DNA from 2 places in the Cobetia sp. 3AK genome. Region 1 is predicted to be linked to the other one. Evidence: predicted binding sites of a transcription regulator. Region 1 holds the regulator's gene; the other holds the start of a gene.
The links. The regulator PhoB, encoded in region 1, activates phosphate uptake and scavenging genes when phosphate is short. The targets are predictions, from matches to a motif close to TGTCATANNNNTGTCANA.
Positions count from the first base shown of each region.

Region 2: a site for PhoB is predicted at 5,094-5,111, ahead of QD228_RS14605 (glycosyltransferase family 1 protein). Genes of this name have one in related genera too.

Region 1 is NZ_JARWKR010000006.1:86,965-94,804, reverse strand. It holds gene cysZ (sulfate transporter CysZ) at 1-476, shown strand, start outside; gene phoR (phosphate regulon sensor histidine kinase PhoR) at 582-1,877, opposite strand; gene phoB (phosphate regulon transcriptional regulator PhoB) at 1,885-2,574, opposite strand; gene ubiA (4-hydroxybenzoate octaprenyltransferase) at 2,802-3,683, opposite strand; gene QD228_RS10135 (chorismate lyase) at 3,714-4,361, opposite strand; gene QD228_RS10130 (FAD-dependent oxidoreductase) at 4,513-5,697, shown strand; gene QD228_RS10125 (HU family DNA-binding protein) at 5,972-6,247, shown strand; gene QD228_RS10120 (hypothetical protein) at 6,426-6,782, shown strand; gene QD228_RS10115 (DUF2780 domain-containing protein) at 6,866-7,282, opposite strand; gene yccS (YccS family putative transporter) at 7,485-7,840, shown strand, end outside.
Region 2 is NZ_JARWKR010000011.1:34,429-42,268, reverse strand. It holds gene QD228_RS14630 (3-oxoacid CoA-transferase subunit B) at 1-376, opposite strand, end outside; gene QD228_RS14625 (CoA transferase subunit A) at 469-1,170, opposite strand; gene QD228_RS14620 (LysR family transcriptional regulator) at 1,598-2,521, shown strand; gene QD228_RS14615 (alpha-ketoglutarate-dependent dioxygenase AlkB) at 2,513-3,274, opposite strand; gene QD228_RS14610 (phosphatase PAP2 family protein) at 3,350-3,901, opposite strand; gene QD228_RS14605 (glycosyltransferase family 1 protein) at 3,873-5,030, opposite strand; gene QD228_RS14600 (LysM peptidoglycan-binding domain-containing protein) at 5,369-6,319, opposite strand; gene QD228_RS14595 (acyltransferase) at 6,306-7,208, opposite strand; gene nhaD (sodium:proton antiporter NhaD) at 7,483-7,840, shown strand, end outside.

The DNA of each region.
Region 1 (7,840 bases):
GCCTGGTGACCAATCTGATCGCGGCGCCGTTCTACGGCATTCTGGCCGAGAAGGTCGAGCATCGACTGGATGGCACCTTGATCGAGGATGAGCGTGGCCTGGTGAAGATCGGGATCGACTCGCTGGGGCGCGAGATGGCCAAACTGGGTTACTTCATTCCCCGCATGATCGCGCTGTTCATTCTCGGCTTCATTCCGGGCCTGAATCTGCTCTCACCGCTGCTGTGGGGGCTGTTCTCGGCCTGGAGCATGGCGATCCAGTATCTGGACTATCCGATGGACAACCATCAGGTCAGCTTCGGTGACATGAAGCAGCGTCTCAAGGCGCGCTGGTGGCCGTCACTGACCTTCGGTGGTGCCGTGTTCGTGCTGACGCTGGTGCCCTTGGCCAACCTGCTGTTCATTCCCGGGGCCGTGGCGGGTGCCGTCCTGATGTGGCAGAGCCACTACCGACAGCTGCCTGCACCGCGCCGCTGAGCCAGGCTTTATCGCGAGCGTTGACGAACGCAGATACCACGACGCCCCGCCGTGACCTCATGCAGAGGGCGCGGCGGGGCGTTCGTGTCAGTGGGGCTGCAACCGTCAGGCAGTCGTCGCGCAGCGGCGTTCCACCGGGAAATGACAACGGAAGCGTGCGCCCTCGCCGGGCAGGCTGTCGATCTCCAGGCGGCCCTGATGGCGGATCAGCACATGCTTGACGATGGCCAGCCCCAGCCCGGTGCCACCAGTGGCGGTGCTGCGTCCCTTGTCGATGCGATAGAAGCGCTCCGTCAGGCGCGGTAGATGCACGGGATCAATGCCGTCACCGTCATCCTCCACCTCGACCATCACGCCCTCGCTGGTGCTCTGGCAGCGCAGCGTGATGTGGCAGTCTTCCGGCGTGTAACGCACCGCATTGAAGACCAGATTCGAGATCGCGCTTCTCAGCTCCTGCTCCTCACCCATCAGGGCCAGTCCGGGCTCGACCTCCACCGTGATGACATGCCGCTCCTTCGAGAGGCCTTCGGCATCTTCCCGGATACGCGTCAGCAGCTGCGCCATGTCGATGCGACGTCCTTCGCCCGACAGCTCGTCGGTCTCCAGGCGCGACAGGGTCAGCAGATCCTCGACGAGGTGCTGCATGCGGTCGGTCTGACTCTGCATCTGTCCCAGGCCACGCTGCCAGCGCGGGGGCAGGTCATCGGCATAGTCGGAATAGGTCTCGAGGTAGCCGGCCAGTACCGTCAGCGGCGTGCGCAGCTCATGGGAGACATTGGCCACGAAATCGCGGCGCATTTCCTCGAGACGGTAGAGACGGGTGACATCGCGCACCATCACCAGGCGCTCGTTGTCACCGAACAGGGTGATGGAGATCTGCAGGGTCAGGTTGTCGGAGAGCGGCGATTGCAGGGTCAGCGGCTCACGATAGGCCAGCCGATTGAAGTAATCGATGAACACGGGGTCACGCAGATAGTTGGTGACGTGCTGGCCGCGGTCGTGACTGGCCTTGAGGCCGATCAACTGCTCGGCAGCGCTGTTCCACCACTCCATGTCGCCGTGATTGTCGAGCATCACCAGGCCATCGCGCATCGCTTCCGAGGATTCCTGGATGCGATTGAGGATGCTGCGCAGTCGCTCCTGTGCCTGACGCTGACCCTTCTGGTAGCGATACAGACGATCGAGCAGATCCCCCCAGACGCCATCGCCGGGCGGCGGCTCTTCATGGGGGTTGGTGATCAGCCAGGTGTAGAGGCTCTTGAGGTGCTTGAGATGGACGAACAGGTACAGCGCCAGCCCCAGCGCCAGGCCCCAGCCCAGCAGGCCGAGCAGTCCGCCGACCAGCCCGAAGCCGCCCGCCAGATAGCCCAGCCGCCATAGCTCGTTCGTCCAGTAGCGCATCCGCGTCTCAGGCCTGGGCGCTGAAGCGATAACCGGTACCGCGGACGGTCTGGATCAAGTGCTGATGCCCCTCGCCCAGCGCCTTGCGCAGACGACGAATGTGCACGTCCACGGTGCGCTCCTCGACATAGACATTGCCGCCCCAGACCTGATCCAGCAGCTGGCTGCGGGTGTAGGCGCGCTCCTGATGGGTCATGAAGAACTGCAGCAGGCGGTATTCGGTGGGGCCGACCTCCAGGGAGTTGCCGTGTGCGGTCACGCGGTGGCTGGCGGGGTCGAGCATCAGACCCTCGACTTCCACCGACTCCTCGACGCCCTTGGGCGTGGTGCGGCGCAGCACGGCCTTGAGGCGTGCCACCAGCTCGCGTGGCGAGAAGGGCTTGGTGATGTAATCGTCCGCCCCGGCCTCGAGCCCCTGGATCTTGTTGTCTTCCTCGCCCTTGGCGGTGAGCAGGATGATCGGCAGCTCCGCCGTGGTCTCGTCACGCTTGAGGCGGCGCGCCAGTTCCAGCCCGCTGGTGCCGGGCATCATCCAGTCCAGCAACAGCAGATCGGGCTTTTCATCGACGACGATGGCGTGGGCGTCCTGGGCATTGTCGGCCTCCAGCACGCGGTAATCCGCCATTTCCAGGGCGACGGCGATCATCTCGCGTATCGAGGATTCGTCGTCGACAATCAGTACGGTCTTGGAGCTCATCGCTAGATCCCATGCAGCAGTCGGCGCACGCGCCAGAATGACAAGTCGATGACGATTACAACCTGCTTATATGACAGTGAGATGACAATCGCCAGCTTGGCAGCTTGCCGCCCGGCTTGCCAGTGAGTCCCTCAACTCTCTCAAGGCGTGAATGTCACGCCTCGCCGCATGAGGAAGATCGCTGGCAGACCGGATGAGGACGCGGGCCCGTTGGCCGGAAAGAGGGATCAAGCAGCTGGCCAGGTCGCCAGCGCGATGCCCGCGAAGATCAGCAGGCCGGACCAGTGGTTGTTGAGAAATGCCTGGAAGCAGGGGCCACGCTCCCGCTCGCGAATCAGGCGCTGCTGCCAGACGAACGTCACGGCCGCCGCGGCCAGCCCCAGCCAGTAGAAGCCGCCCAGCGCCAGGTGCAGGCCGATGCCGATCAACACCGCCAGCATGCCCAGCTGCAGCAGACCGATCATCAGCGTGTCGGCGCGGCCGAACAGCACGGCGGTGGACTTGATGCCGACCTTGAGGTCGTCATTGCGATCGACCATCGCATAGGCGGTGTCGTAGGCCACCGTCCACATCAGATTGGCCGCGAACAGCCACCAGCCATAGGTCGGCACCTCCTCAAGCGTCGCCGCGAAGGCCATCGGAATCGCCCAGCCGAAGGCGGCACCCAGCACCACCTGCGGCAGATGATGAAAGCGCTTCATGAACGGATAGCTGGCCGCCAGCAGCACGGCGACGATCGACAGCAGCACCGTGGTCAGGTTGGTGAAGCACACCAGCACGAAGGCGGCCGCGACCAGCACACCGAACAGGGTCAGCGCCTCGCGCTCCGTGATGCGTCCTGAGGTCAGCGGGCGATCCCGGGTGCGTTCGACATGCTTGTCCCAGTGGCGATCCGCGTAGTCGTTGATCACGCAGCCGGCGGCACGCATCAGATAGACGCCAGCCACGAAGATCAGCAGCATATCGCGGTCCGGTAGCCCATCGGCCGCCAGCCACAGGGCCCAGAGGGTCGGCCACATCAGCAGCCAGGTGCCGATGGGGCGGTCCAGACGAGTCAGGGCGAGGTAATCGGCCAGTTTGGACGGGCGGGAAGCGGATGACGCTGACATCAAGACTCCTGATCGAACGGCAGTGGGGAATCAGAGTTCCAGAGCGTGCTGGAACCGAGGGGTGAAACCTTCCTGGACCAGTACCCGGAAGCGACCGTGCGAGAACATCGAGCGGCGCATCCACAGGCTGGCGGTGCGTGCCAGCGGCTGCGTGCTGGCAAGTCTCAGTGGCGCCCGGCTGACATCGATGGCGCTGCGGGTCAGGTCGGGCTGGCGGAACAGCCAATGGCCCAGCGAGCCTTCGCCGAGCGTCGAAAGACGGTGGCCATGGGCCAGGTCCAGCGCCGCCAGCGAGCGCGCGATCACCCAGGGCTCATCGCCATGACACAGGGCCACTTCGCGCCGCCAGACATGGCGTCGTGGCGCGATACCCAGCATCCGCGCCTCATCCCGCCGGGCAGGGCCGGTGTCCTGCAGCAGCAGGCGCACGCGCAGCCCCTGACCATCGAGCATGCGCATGGCGTGATCGAGACGCTGGGTCAGCGAGTCGCTGGAGGACAGCCATGGCCACCAGCCGGCCGGCATGACGCCTTGCAGGCTCGCGGCGGGCTGCCAGTGGCGGCGGACCGCCGAGTCCATCGCTCTCTGGTGAGCGCAGGGAGTGCTGAGTTCCGAGCGAGACATGGCCCGGATGGCGATCTTGCCGGCAAACGCTGCCGAGTGGGAGTGACAGACCACGATGAATTCCCTGTCAGGATGACAAGTGGCGAGTCTAGCACGCCCGAACCGCAAGGCCTGCAGCGTGAGCATGCCCGCGCCAGTGGCAGGCTGGTATGCTGGGGCCCGACTACCCTCTTTTCCTCTCGGATCGATCTCAGGAGATGGCGCCATGCGCGACCCTCGTACCCTTGTCATCATCGGCACCGGCATGGCCGGCATTGGCCTGGCGCGTGCCCTGCGTGCGCGTGACAAGGACAGTCGACTGATCCTGGTCAGTCAGGACAGTGGCCACGATTACGCCAAGCCTCTGCTGTCCACCGCCTTTGCCAAGGGCATGAGCGCCCGGGCATTGGCACGGCAGACCTCCGTGGCCCTGGTGGATGAACTGGACGCCGAGCTGCGCACCCATCAGCGAGTGACGAGCATCGATACCCACGCGCGACAGGTCTGGCTGGGCGAGGAATGCCTGGCCTATGACGAACTGGTGCTGGCACTCGGTGCCGCGCCGCGGCGACCCTTCCCCATCGATGACTCGGTCGGCTCGCGCGTGATGAGCATCAATGATCTCGATGACTACGCCGCCTTCAGCGCCACGCTGACGGCAGCGCGTGAGGCGGGGGAGAGTGGCCGTGTCGTGATCGTCGGTGCCGGTCTGGTGGGGTGTGAATACGCCAATGACCTGAAAGCCGCAGGACATGAGGTCACCTTGGTCGCGGCGGAAGACACTCCGCTGGATGGCTTGCTTCCCCAGGCGCTCGGCCAGCGACTTGGCAAGGCCTTCGATGCCATCGGCGTGCGTCGGCTGCAAGGAGAGATGGTCGAGACCATCACCGCCGGCAAGGCAACGCAGGCGCCCGTCAGTGTGGTGCTGCAGAGTGGTCATGCGGTGGAGGGCTCGCTGGTGCTGCTGGCCACGGGGCTCGCGCCACGCATCAAGCTGGCACAGGGCGCGGGGTTGAGTGCTGGTGGGGACGGCATCCGCGTCGATCGTCACCTTGCCACCTCCCGGCCGCATGTCTGGGCGCTGGGAGACTGCGCCAGTGTCGAAGGGGTCAATGCCATGTACGTGCAGCCCCTGCAGGCCGCGGCTCGGGTGCTGGCCGCCAATCTGTGCGGCGAGGCGGTCGAGCTCGACTGGAAGGCCTGGCCCGTGCTGGTCAAGACACCGGCGCTGCCCATCGTGGCCTACCCGCCTCGGACGGCCGTGGCGCGCTGGGACATCACGGGCGAGGGAGATGATCTCGATGCACGCGCTCTCGATGCGAACGAACGCTTGATTGGATATGCGTTGACAGGCGCCTCCGTTCGCAGGAAAGTCGAGCTGGCGCGGCAGGCACCGCCGTTGCTAGGCTAGGCGATGCCATGGCCGATGGTCGCAGACCCCTTGAAGCCAGCGTAGTCAGGCACGATAGTGAAGTTTCCGTCACAGAGCGTCAGGCGAGAATCAGGGACGACGTGTTACCGGTGACGTTCACCCCGAGAAAGGGGGACCCGGTATCGCATCGCCCAAGCGCCATGCAATGCCAGCAAGTGCAGCAACATCCGTGCAAGAACAACATCCGTGCAAGAACAACAATGAATCGGCGGCTGAGCCGCCCGTGCAGAATGCCAAACCAGGAGGGCTTTTCATGCGCAAGCCAGAACTCGCTGCGGCCATCGCCGAGCGTGCGGATCTGTCCAAGGACAAGGCTAGTCAGGTGTTGAACGTGATTCTCGACGAGATCACCCACACGGTCGCCAAGGGCAACGATGTTTCATTGATTGGTTTTGGCTCCTTCACGGTGCGTCAGCGTGCAGCGCGTACCGGCAAGAACCCCCAGACAGGCAAACCCCTGACCATCCCGGCCAGCAAGACAGTGGCCTTCAAGCCGGGCAAGTCATTGAAGGATGCGGTGACCAAGTAAGTCTGGTCCACGCCGCCGCGCCCCTGCTGGCGTGGCGGCCCGCCATGCTTGCCCGATGTCAGTATCGATGCCACCGGCTCCGCCACTCGGGCCCGGTGGCATTTTGTCATGGACGGTATCGATGGCTGTTCGCGGCTGACCGCTTGACCGTGCCGCCTCTCAAGGAAGGATTGACGCCATGAAGCTCAAGTTGCTGTTGTGGGTACTGGGCCTGCTGCTCAAGCGTGCCTTCCGGCGCGACCCCGAATTTCGCGCTCAGCTCGAGACGCGTTCGCTGGATTGGGGCGTTGCCACGGAGGATCTGAGCATCGCGCGTCATTATCGGATGTCTCGGGAAGGTGTGACCTCCGGCACCGGTCTGCCGGTGGATACGGAGCTTGAGCTGCGCTTCGCGGATGCTGAGAGTGCGGTGGCCTTCCTGCTCAAGCCGTCTCCCAAGGCCTTCTTGAATGGCATGATGGAGCAGCGCGTGCGTCTGGTCGGGGATTCCGCCCAGCTCAATCGTCTGCAGTCATTGCTCAAGCGGATTCGCTGAACCGACGGCCATGCCGTAGTGACCGAAAAAAACGCCCCGCTGATCTGCTCAGCGGGGCGTTTTTCGTGAGGACACGCAAGGTGTCACAGCAGATGCTTGAGGCCCGGGATGCCCTCGATGACCTGGTCGACCACACCATCGCCGGCTTGCTCGCGCGCATAGCTCAGCGTCTCATCGGCCACGCCACGTGCCTGATCCATGTTCAGGTCCAGTCCCATCAGCTTCTGGCCCAGCTCCAGTGCTCCCCCTCCGCTGCCTCCGGTGAATGCACTGACCGCCCCCATCAGGCCGCCCATGAGGCCACCGCCCCCGGACTCGGCGGCTTCCTCGCCAGCGCTGCCGATCAACCCTTCGGCGCCCGGAATGGCCCCCAGCAGTGATGCCGCCGGCCCATCCGGGCCCTGTTCACGCACGAACTTGAGAATGAGGCCGACCGCCTGTTCGGCAATCTCCGGTGACAGCCCGAGGGCGCCAGTGACACGTTCGATGAGTGGGTGCATCGGTATTCTCCATGAAATCCGGGGTAGGCATGAGTGGGTAGCATGAGTGGGTAGAGTGGCACGGACGGAGAGTTTGGCGCCTGAAGCGCTTGCCAACGCTTGTGTGAGCCGGAGCTATCGGACACGGCAGAACAGGGTGGTATGCTAGCGGCATAAATCTAAAGTCTAATGCGCTGCTCGCGCCCTGGTCACGGAACACTTCATGACACGCTCCCTGCAACACTCGCTCATCCACTCCCTGCGTCGACTGTGGACGCTGGATGCCTTCAGCTATTCGCTGCGCATGCTCATCGCGCTGGGCGGTGTGATGGCGGTAGGGTTCTGGCTGGACGAGATGGCGCTGGTGATCCCGCTGTTTCTCGGCGTGATTGCCTCGGGACTGGCGGAAACGGATGACCATTGGCGCGGGCGACTGCGCGCGCTGGGCATGACACTGGCCTGCTTCAGCATCGCCGCCGTCTCGGTGGAGCTGCTGTTCGGCATGCCGCTGCCCTTCGTGATCGGCCTGGCGCTGGCCACCTTCACCCTGCCGATGCTGGCGGCGATCGATGCCCGCTA
Region 2 (7,840 bases), on a different contig from region 1:
TGCCTTTCACCAGCTTGCCGGGGATCATCCAGCTGGCGATGTTGCCGTTCACGTCCACCTCGAAGGCGCCGAGTACCGTCAGATCGACGTGCCCGCCGCGAATCATCGCGAAGGATTCGGCGGAATCGAAGATGGCGGCGCCATCGATGGCGGTCACGGTTTCCTTGCCGGCATTGATCATGTCGGCGTCGACCTCGTCGTCATAGGGATAGCGTCCCATGCCAAGCAGGCCGTTCTCGGACTGCAGCATCACGTCGATGCCATCCGGGATGTAGTTGGCGACCAGGGTCGGAATGCCGATGCCCAGATTGACGTAGGAGCCGTCCTGGATTTCCTGTGCCACTCGCTGGGCCATCTGTTCGCGTGTCAAAGCCATGATGTATTCCTTGTCTGAAGCGCCATCGAGGTGACGCCTTGCCGTGTCGGGGAGTGTCGTCGCGAGAAAACGGATGCAGGCGGAGCCTTGGCTCAACGCGAGCGAACGGTCCGTTTCTCGATGCGCTTCTCGAAGCTGCCCTTGATGACGCGGTCGACATAGATGCCCGGAGTGTGGATCTCGGCCGGGTCCAGCTCGCCGGGTTCCACCAGCTCTTCGACTTCGACCACGGTGATCTTGCCTGCGGTTGCGGCCAGCGGGTTGAAGTTGCGTGCCGTGTGACGGTAGACGACATTGCCGTAGCGGTCGGCCTTCCACGCCTTGACGATGGCGAAGTCACCCTTGATGGCTTCCTCGAGAATATAAGGGCGACCGTCGAATTCGCGGACTTCCTTGCCTTCTCCGATGGGCGTCCCGTAGCCGGTCGCGGTGAAGAAGGCGGGGATGCCGGCCCCGGCGGCGCGCATCTTCTCGGCCAGCGTGCCCTGGGGGGTCAGGATGACCTCGAGCTCTCCGTCCAGCAGCTGGCGCTCGAACAGGGCGTTCTCGCCGACGTAGGAGGCGATCATGGTCTTGATCTGGCGATCTTCCAGCAAGATGCCCAACCCGAAGCCGTCCACGCCGCAGTTGTTGGAGACGACGGTCAGGTCCTTCACGCCACGATGCTTGATCTCCTGGATCAGGTTCTCGGGAATACCGCAGAGTCCGAATCCGCCGGCGATCACCGTCATGCCGTCTTCCAGGCCCGCCATGGCATCGGCGTAGCGGGTCACTACCTTGTTGAATCCTGCCATGAAGTTCTCCTTGAGCATCTTGTGTAGTCGTTTAGACGGTGATGAGTCGTTGCTCATCTTCCGTGGCCGGCGCCTGGGGCAGGCGTCTGGCAAAGGCTTGAGTGCATCATTGCCGACAATCTGGTGGCTGTATATATTTGATAAGTTTGTTTTTTCTATCCATTGATAAGTTTTCATGAAGAGTCTTGGGGCAGTACGATATCGCCTTGCCCGCTGGTTTCCTGCACAGATCCGCCTGTGGTGCGGGTCAGCGGCGGATATGCACGACAAGACTGGACGACTCGCGGTGCAAGGCTGCGCAAGCGGCTCTGGTCACCTTGGACCAATGGTGTAGAGGCCGACGGGTCTCCCGGCGACGGGTTGAGCCTGTTTCCCCGAATGTCATCTCAAGGCGCGTCCCCCAGGGACCCCACAGGAAGGATGCCGCATGACCTTGAAACAGTTGAAAGCCTTTGTCGCAGTGGCCAGAACCCTGTCCTTCGTGGAAGCGGGCACGTTGGTGCATCTTTCCCAGCCGGCATTGTCGCTGGCCGTCAAGAATCTGGAGGAGTCGTTGGGTGGGCGTCTGTTCCAGCGTTCCACTCGACAGGTCAGCCTGACGCCGGAAGGACGGGCCTTCTTCCCGCTGGCTCGCAGGATACTGTCGGATTGGGAGCATGCTGAGGACGAGATGCGCCAGCGATTCAGTCTCGGACGCGGGCGTGTGGCACTGGCTGCCATGCCGACTTTCGCCGGGAATCTGCTGCCAGGAGTACTGGCGGATTTTCGACGGCAGTACCCGGAGATCACCATCGAGGTCAATGACGTGATCGCCGAGGAAGTCGTGGAGCGTGTCACCGATGGGCGCGTGGAACTGGGGATCTGTTTTGATCCCGGGGTACGCGAGGACCTTGTCTTCGAATCACTCTTCGAGGATCGCTACATCGCGATCATTCCCGAGGGGCACGCCCTGTTGCAGGGCGCTCCCGAGACCATCCATTGGGATCAGCTGCTGGAAGAGGATTTCATCACCCTGCAACGTCCCTCGGGCGTGCGACACATGCTGGAGCGGCGCCTGGCAGAGGCGGGACTCAAGCTCACCGTCGCCTTCGAGACCCATCAGCTGGTGACCTGCGGACGTATGGTGGCAGAGGGACTTGGCGTCAGCGCGGTACCGGCGATGAGCGCCGATCAGATGTCAGCGCTGGGATGTCGGTGCCTGGGGCTGGAAGGGCCGGTCATCGAGCAACGTGTCGGCGTGATTCGCCGCGGCCGTCATGAGCTGTCGGTCGCGGTCCAGGCGATGCTGGACACTCTGCGGGCCCGCTATCCCGTCTCGCCGCCGCCCGTGCCTGATGAGGATCTAGCGTGACGCCGTCAATAGCTGTCGGTAGGTCAGGCTGATGCGCACGCCCTCGAGCTTGCGTGGCGGCAGGGCGTGATGCAGTCGGTCCTGACAGCCGCGCCCCATCACCAGCAATGAGCCATGGGGCAGCCACAGGTTGAAGGCGGGGTCCTGTGCGTAGGGGCTGCGGGGATGTCCCTTGAAGCGCAGGGGCCGCTCTCGTCCCAGTGACAGGGCCAGCACGATGGGGCGGTCGCCAAGCTCCGGTTCATTGTCACTATGCCAGCCCATGCGGTCATTGCCATCGGCGTAGCGATTGGCCAGCAGGCTGTTGAAGTGCTGGTCGATATGGCGTTCCTGCCCCGGCTGCGCGCTCAGCTCGCGGTTGATGGCGTGACGGGCAAGCTCCCCCAGATGCCAGGCCATCGGACGCCATGGCGCTGGCTCGAACAGGCTGCCGGAATAGCGATAGCGAGCCCCGGCGTCCCCCATCCATACCTGACGGCGAGGGATGGGATGCGTCTTGCCATGCACGCTCAAGCTCGGCCGCTGCCAGTCGAGCGTGGTATCCAGCGTGACCAGTGCCTGGTCGGCCTGCAGGGGAGTCAGAGCGGTTGGCTTGAGATAGAGCGGGTGCAGCGGATGGCGATACCAGCCATGGGCCAGTGTCTGCCAGTCGTCCGGCAGGCCGGCCGGTCGCTGTCCGCTTGGCGGGGTGCGGGAAGGGGCGTGTTGAGGATGCGTGGCGAACAGGTCGCCGGCCTCGGAGGATATCGTCATGAGGCGAGCTTGCCAGAGCGAATTGACTGTCGGCAAGTCGAAGGTGGCCTGCCGCCGACAGAGCGTGCACTGGGCTCAGAGTCCTGTCAGGGACTCAAGACTCAGAATGGCCACTTCAGCCAGCCCGAGTCCCAGCAGCGCCCCCGCCAGTACGTCACTGACGTAATGCAGTCCCAGGATCACGCGGGAAAGCGCGATCAACATGGCAAGCGGCGTGACGAGAATGGCCAGTTCCGGCAGCTGCTGAGCCGTCAGGCTGGCAAACAGCACCGCATGCAGTGTATGGCCACTTGGAAAGCTGTAGCGATCCAGCGGTGGCATGGTGCATTGGATGGTCGTGAAGGTGATGAAGGGGCGTTCCCGGCACAGCCGGGTCTTGAGGGCGCGATACAAAAGGGCGCCGGCCCCCGCCGCCAGTCCGAATTCCAGCATCAACCAGCCACCTTGCACGTGATGGAAGGGCAGGCTGAGTGTCAGCAGCAACCAGACGGGCCAGTCACCGAGGCGCGAGACCACGCGAAAGAGGGTCAGGATCGGCCGATACAGCGCCAGACGTGCTACCTGGCGACACAGCCGCCACTCCAGCAGGTCGAGTCGCTCAAAGACGGGAAGGCTGCGATCGTGCATCGGGCTTCTCCTCGGCGAGGCGTAGACAGGCAAGAAAATGCTCGGCGACCTGGCTCCAGGCCATGGGCTCGACGCGTACACGGGCCGCTCTTCCGAGACGTGCGATACGCGCTGGTCGCTGGCAGACTTCCACTGCCTGTTCGATGAATCTGTCCGGCTGGGTGCAGGGGGCCAGCAACCCCTGGTGGTCATCGCGGATCACTTCCGCAGCGGCCGCGTAGTCGAAGGCCACCACGGCCAATCCACTGGCCATGGCTTCCAGTACCACGTTGCCGAAGGTCTCCGACAGCGAGGGGAACAGGAACAGGTCGGCACTGGCGTAATGGGCAGCCAGCGCCTCGCCGGTCTGGAAGCCGGCGAAGATCGCCTCCGGCAGGCGTTGCTCAAGGCGTTCGCGCAGCGGGCCATCGCCCACCAGTACCAGCGCGATATCCGGCTGCACGGCCTGCATGGCCTCGTAGCTGCGAATCAACAGCTCGATGTTCTTTTCCGCCGCCAGGCGGCCGACATGCAGCGCGACGGGCTGCTGAGGGCCGACGCCCCACTGGCGACGCAGCGCTTCACTGCGATGAACGGGCGAGAAGCGCTGACAATCCAGCCCGCGTCCCACGACCCGGACATGCTTGAAACCCTGTTGCGCGAGAGTGGCGGCCTGGGTGCGTGTCGGGACCAGTGTCAGGTTGGCGGCATTGTGGAAGTGCTTCAGCCCCTGACGTACCAGGGGGCGTAATGCCCTGAGATGATAGTGGGTGCTGTACTGGTCGAAATTGGTATGAAAGCCTGCCACCACGGGCACGCCGAGGCGACGCGCGACCATCAGGGCACTGACCCCCAGCGGTCCTTCGGTGGCGATGTAGATGACGGAGGGCGGATGCTGGCGCCACAGCGCCGTCAGCCGTCTCAGGGCAGGGGCGCCGATCTGGACGGTGTCATAGCCCGGAAGACGGAAGCCGCGTACCTGTAGCTCCTGCGCGACTCGTGGTTCATGACTGCCGTCGCGGGGTGCGGGCCGCACGAGCTGCAGCTCGCAGCCCCGCGTGATGAGTTGATCGCACAGATGGCTCAGCGTGTGAGCCACGCCATTGATTTCCGGGTGCCAGGTTTCACTGACAAAGGCGATACGCTCCATGACGGCTCCTGATGACCTTTGAACGAAGTATTGGCCATGGGAGTGACGCCTGCATAACAGCGAGGTGACGAAGTGATGACACCCCACGCAGGTGTCGTTGCAGCCGCGGTCACTCCAGCGGGCAATCTCCCGCGGGCAATCTCCAGCAGGCAATGCTGCCAGGAGGCAGCGGATTCAAGGCGGTCACAGGTTACAGCTCAAAGATCAATCACGCTGGCCGAAACTGACGCGGGGGCGACAGGCGCGGCATGAAGGACGCCGTGGGCGAGGCATGCCCGACGCTCGTTTGGCAAGGCGAGCCCCTGAAGGGCTCGCCAGTGAGGCCGGCAGCCCCAGTTTCAGCGTTTCTCGAGCAGCTCGCGTGGATTGATCGGCTTGCCGCCATGGCGCACGTCGAAGAGCAGTTCAGGCTGACCGTCATTGCGACGTGCCACGCGACACAGCGGGGTGCCCGACGTGACCTGCTGACCGACCTTGACCAGTATCTCTCCACACTGCGCCAATACGCTCTGCAGATTGCCTGAATGGTGGAGGATGACCACATTGCCCAATTGCCGCATGTTGTCGGCAAAGCGGACTTCACCGCTGGCCGGCGCGCTGGCGACCCCATTGCTGGCCGTGCGAATCCGCATCGGGGCCAGTTGGCCATTGCGGTTGGTGCCGAATTCGCTGATGACTTCGCCGGCGGCAGGCCAGCGCCACGATTGACGCGGCTTCTTCAGCGGACCCGGATCCGGGCGTGCCACGAGACTGCCGCCGCTGGCACGCGCATTGGAAGCGCTTCGGCTGGGGCCACCATTGAGGGGAACCGAGATCAGGGTGCCGACTTTCAGGTCATTGGGGGGAAGCCCCGGGTTGGCGGTCTGGATGCGCTGAGGATTGGCTCCGAAGTAACGGCCTATCTTCGAGTAGGTGTCCCCGGGGCGCAGCTGATAGCGATAGGGGCCACCGGAGGGGGCACGCTCACGCGCGGTGGGCACCAGGATGCGCTGCCCGACCTTGAGGTCACGGATCTTGACGCCGGGGTTGAAGCGGGTGAGGCGCAACAGGGGAATGTCAGCGTCGCGTGCGATCTGCCCCAGGGTGTCGCCCTTCTGGATCGTGATCCATTGGCCTGCCGGTGAGCCGGAGTAGCTGCCGGTGGCGCAGCCTGTCAGCCACAGTGCCAGGCTCAGCCACGCCAGTAGCCGCAGCGGCGCGCGAGATGTCCTGTGGAGAAATGTCGAGATGTCGCCCACGGCCAGGCGCACAGCGCCCAGCGGCTCGTGAGGCATGTCAGAGTTGTTCAATGTCGTGTCCTGCACGTGACAGTCGGGCATCCTTGTCCTTCCAGACCTGATTGAGCCATTGCTGAAACCGTTCGCGGTAGGCAGCGTCCGCATGATAATCCCCGTTCAGCATCCAGGGTTCCACCGGGCGTTGCACGATATCCAGATGGATATCTCCCCCCTTGCCACACAGAAACTCCCAGAAGCTCGCGCTGGCGTGACGATAGTCCAGCGTGGCGTCGAGTATGCCTGACAGGCGGTCGCCGAGAATGCTGATCACCTGAGCGCTGCCGCCGGCGCGCGGCCTGAGCAGATGAGTGTACGGGCTTTGCTGTTGATCATGCTTGCCTGACGTGAAGCGCGTGCCTTCCACGAAGTTGAAGATCGACATGGGCGACTGGCCCGCTCGCTCACAGATGCGGCGTGTCGCGGCACGGTCGCGTTCCGCCAGGCGCGGGTCATTGGCCAGTCGTTCACGGCTGTAGCGGCGCATGAAGGGGAATTCCAGCGCCCACCAGGCCAGGCCGATGACGGGGACCCAGATCAACTCGCGCTTGAGAAAGAACTTGGGCATGGGCGTGCGATGATGCAATGCATACTGCAGCACGAAGATATCCGTCCAGCTGCGGTGGTTGGAGATCACCAGCCACCAGCGTCGCCTGGCGGAGCCATCCTTCAGGGCGTCCGGCACGTTGACCTGCCAATGGGGGCGTATCCAGGCGCGAATCCACAGATTGTTGGTGCCGATCCACCCCATGGCGAGACGGTTCAGCCCTTCGAGAAGATGAAGCTGCAGACGACGGGACGGGCTGAGCAGCTTGAGCAATGCCAGCAGGTACAGCGGTACCGACCAGAACAGGGTATTGATGATCAGAAACAACAGGCTGATGACGCCTCTGATACTCGACATGAACGACTCCTTCAGCAGATCGCGCCATCCTAATTCACCCGTGACAGGAAACCCACCCCGCTTGCGTGGAGGACAGCAACTCGACGTTGCGCAAACCGTACGCATCTGATGTCGAATGGTGGCGGTTCGTGAGCTGTGGTGTCATTCGCGCGCCGACTTTCCTGTCGGCCGGTGCAAGGGAAGGCCTGACATGGCACTCGGCCATCGTCGTGAGCATGCACCGCCACTCGACGTCCTCTCACGAGATGGACGCCCTTTCAGGGAGCAGAGCGACATGTGGTTGCAGGGAGTGTTGGTGGGGCTGGCGATCGGGGCCTTCGTGTTGATCGCCATCGAGGACGTGATTCATCTCAACAAGGCCAAGACGACCTTGTTGCTGGGGACGTTCAGCTGGTTGCTGCTGTTCATCTTCGGCCCCGGTGCGTTGGGAGTCGATGACGTCGGTGAGTCGCTCAACGAGAATCTGCTGGAAATCGCCACCTTGTGGCTGTTTCTGATGGCGGCGATGACCTTCGTGGCGTTTCTCAATGCCAAGGGACTGATCGCCAATCTCATCTATCGATTGCTGCCGGGCCGCATCGGTGAGCGAGGCCTGCTGTATCTGACCGGCACCTTCGCCTTTGCCTTCTCCT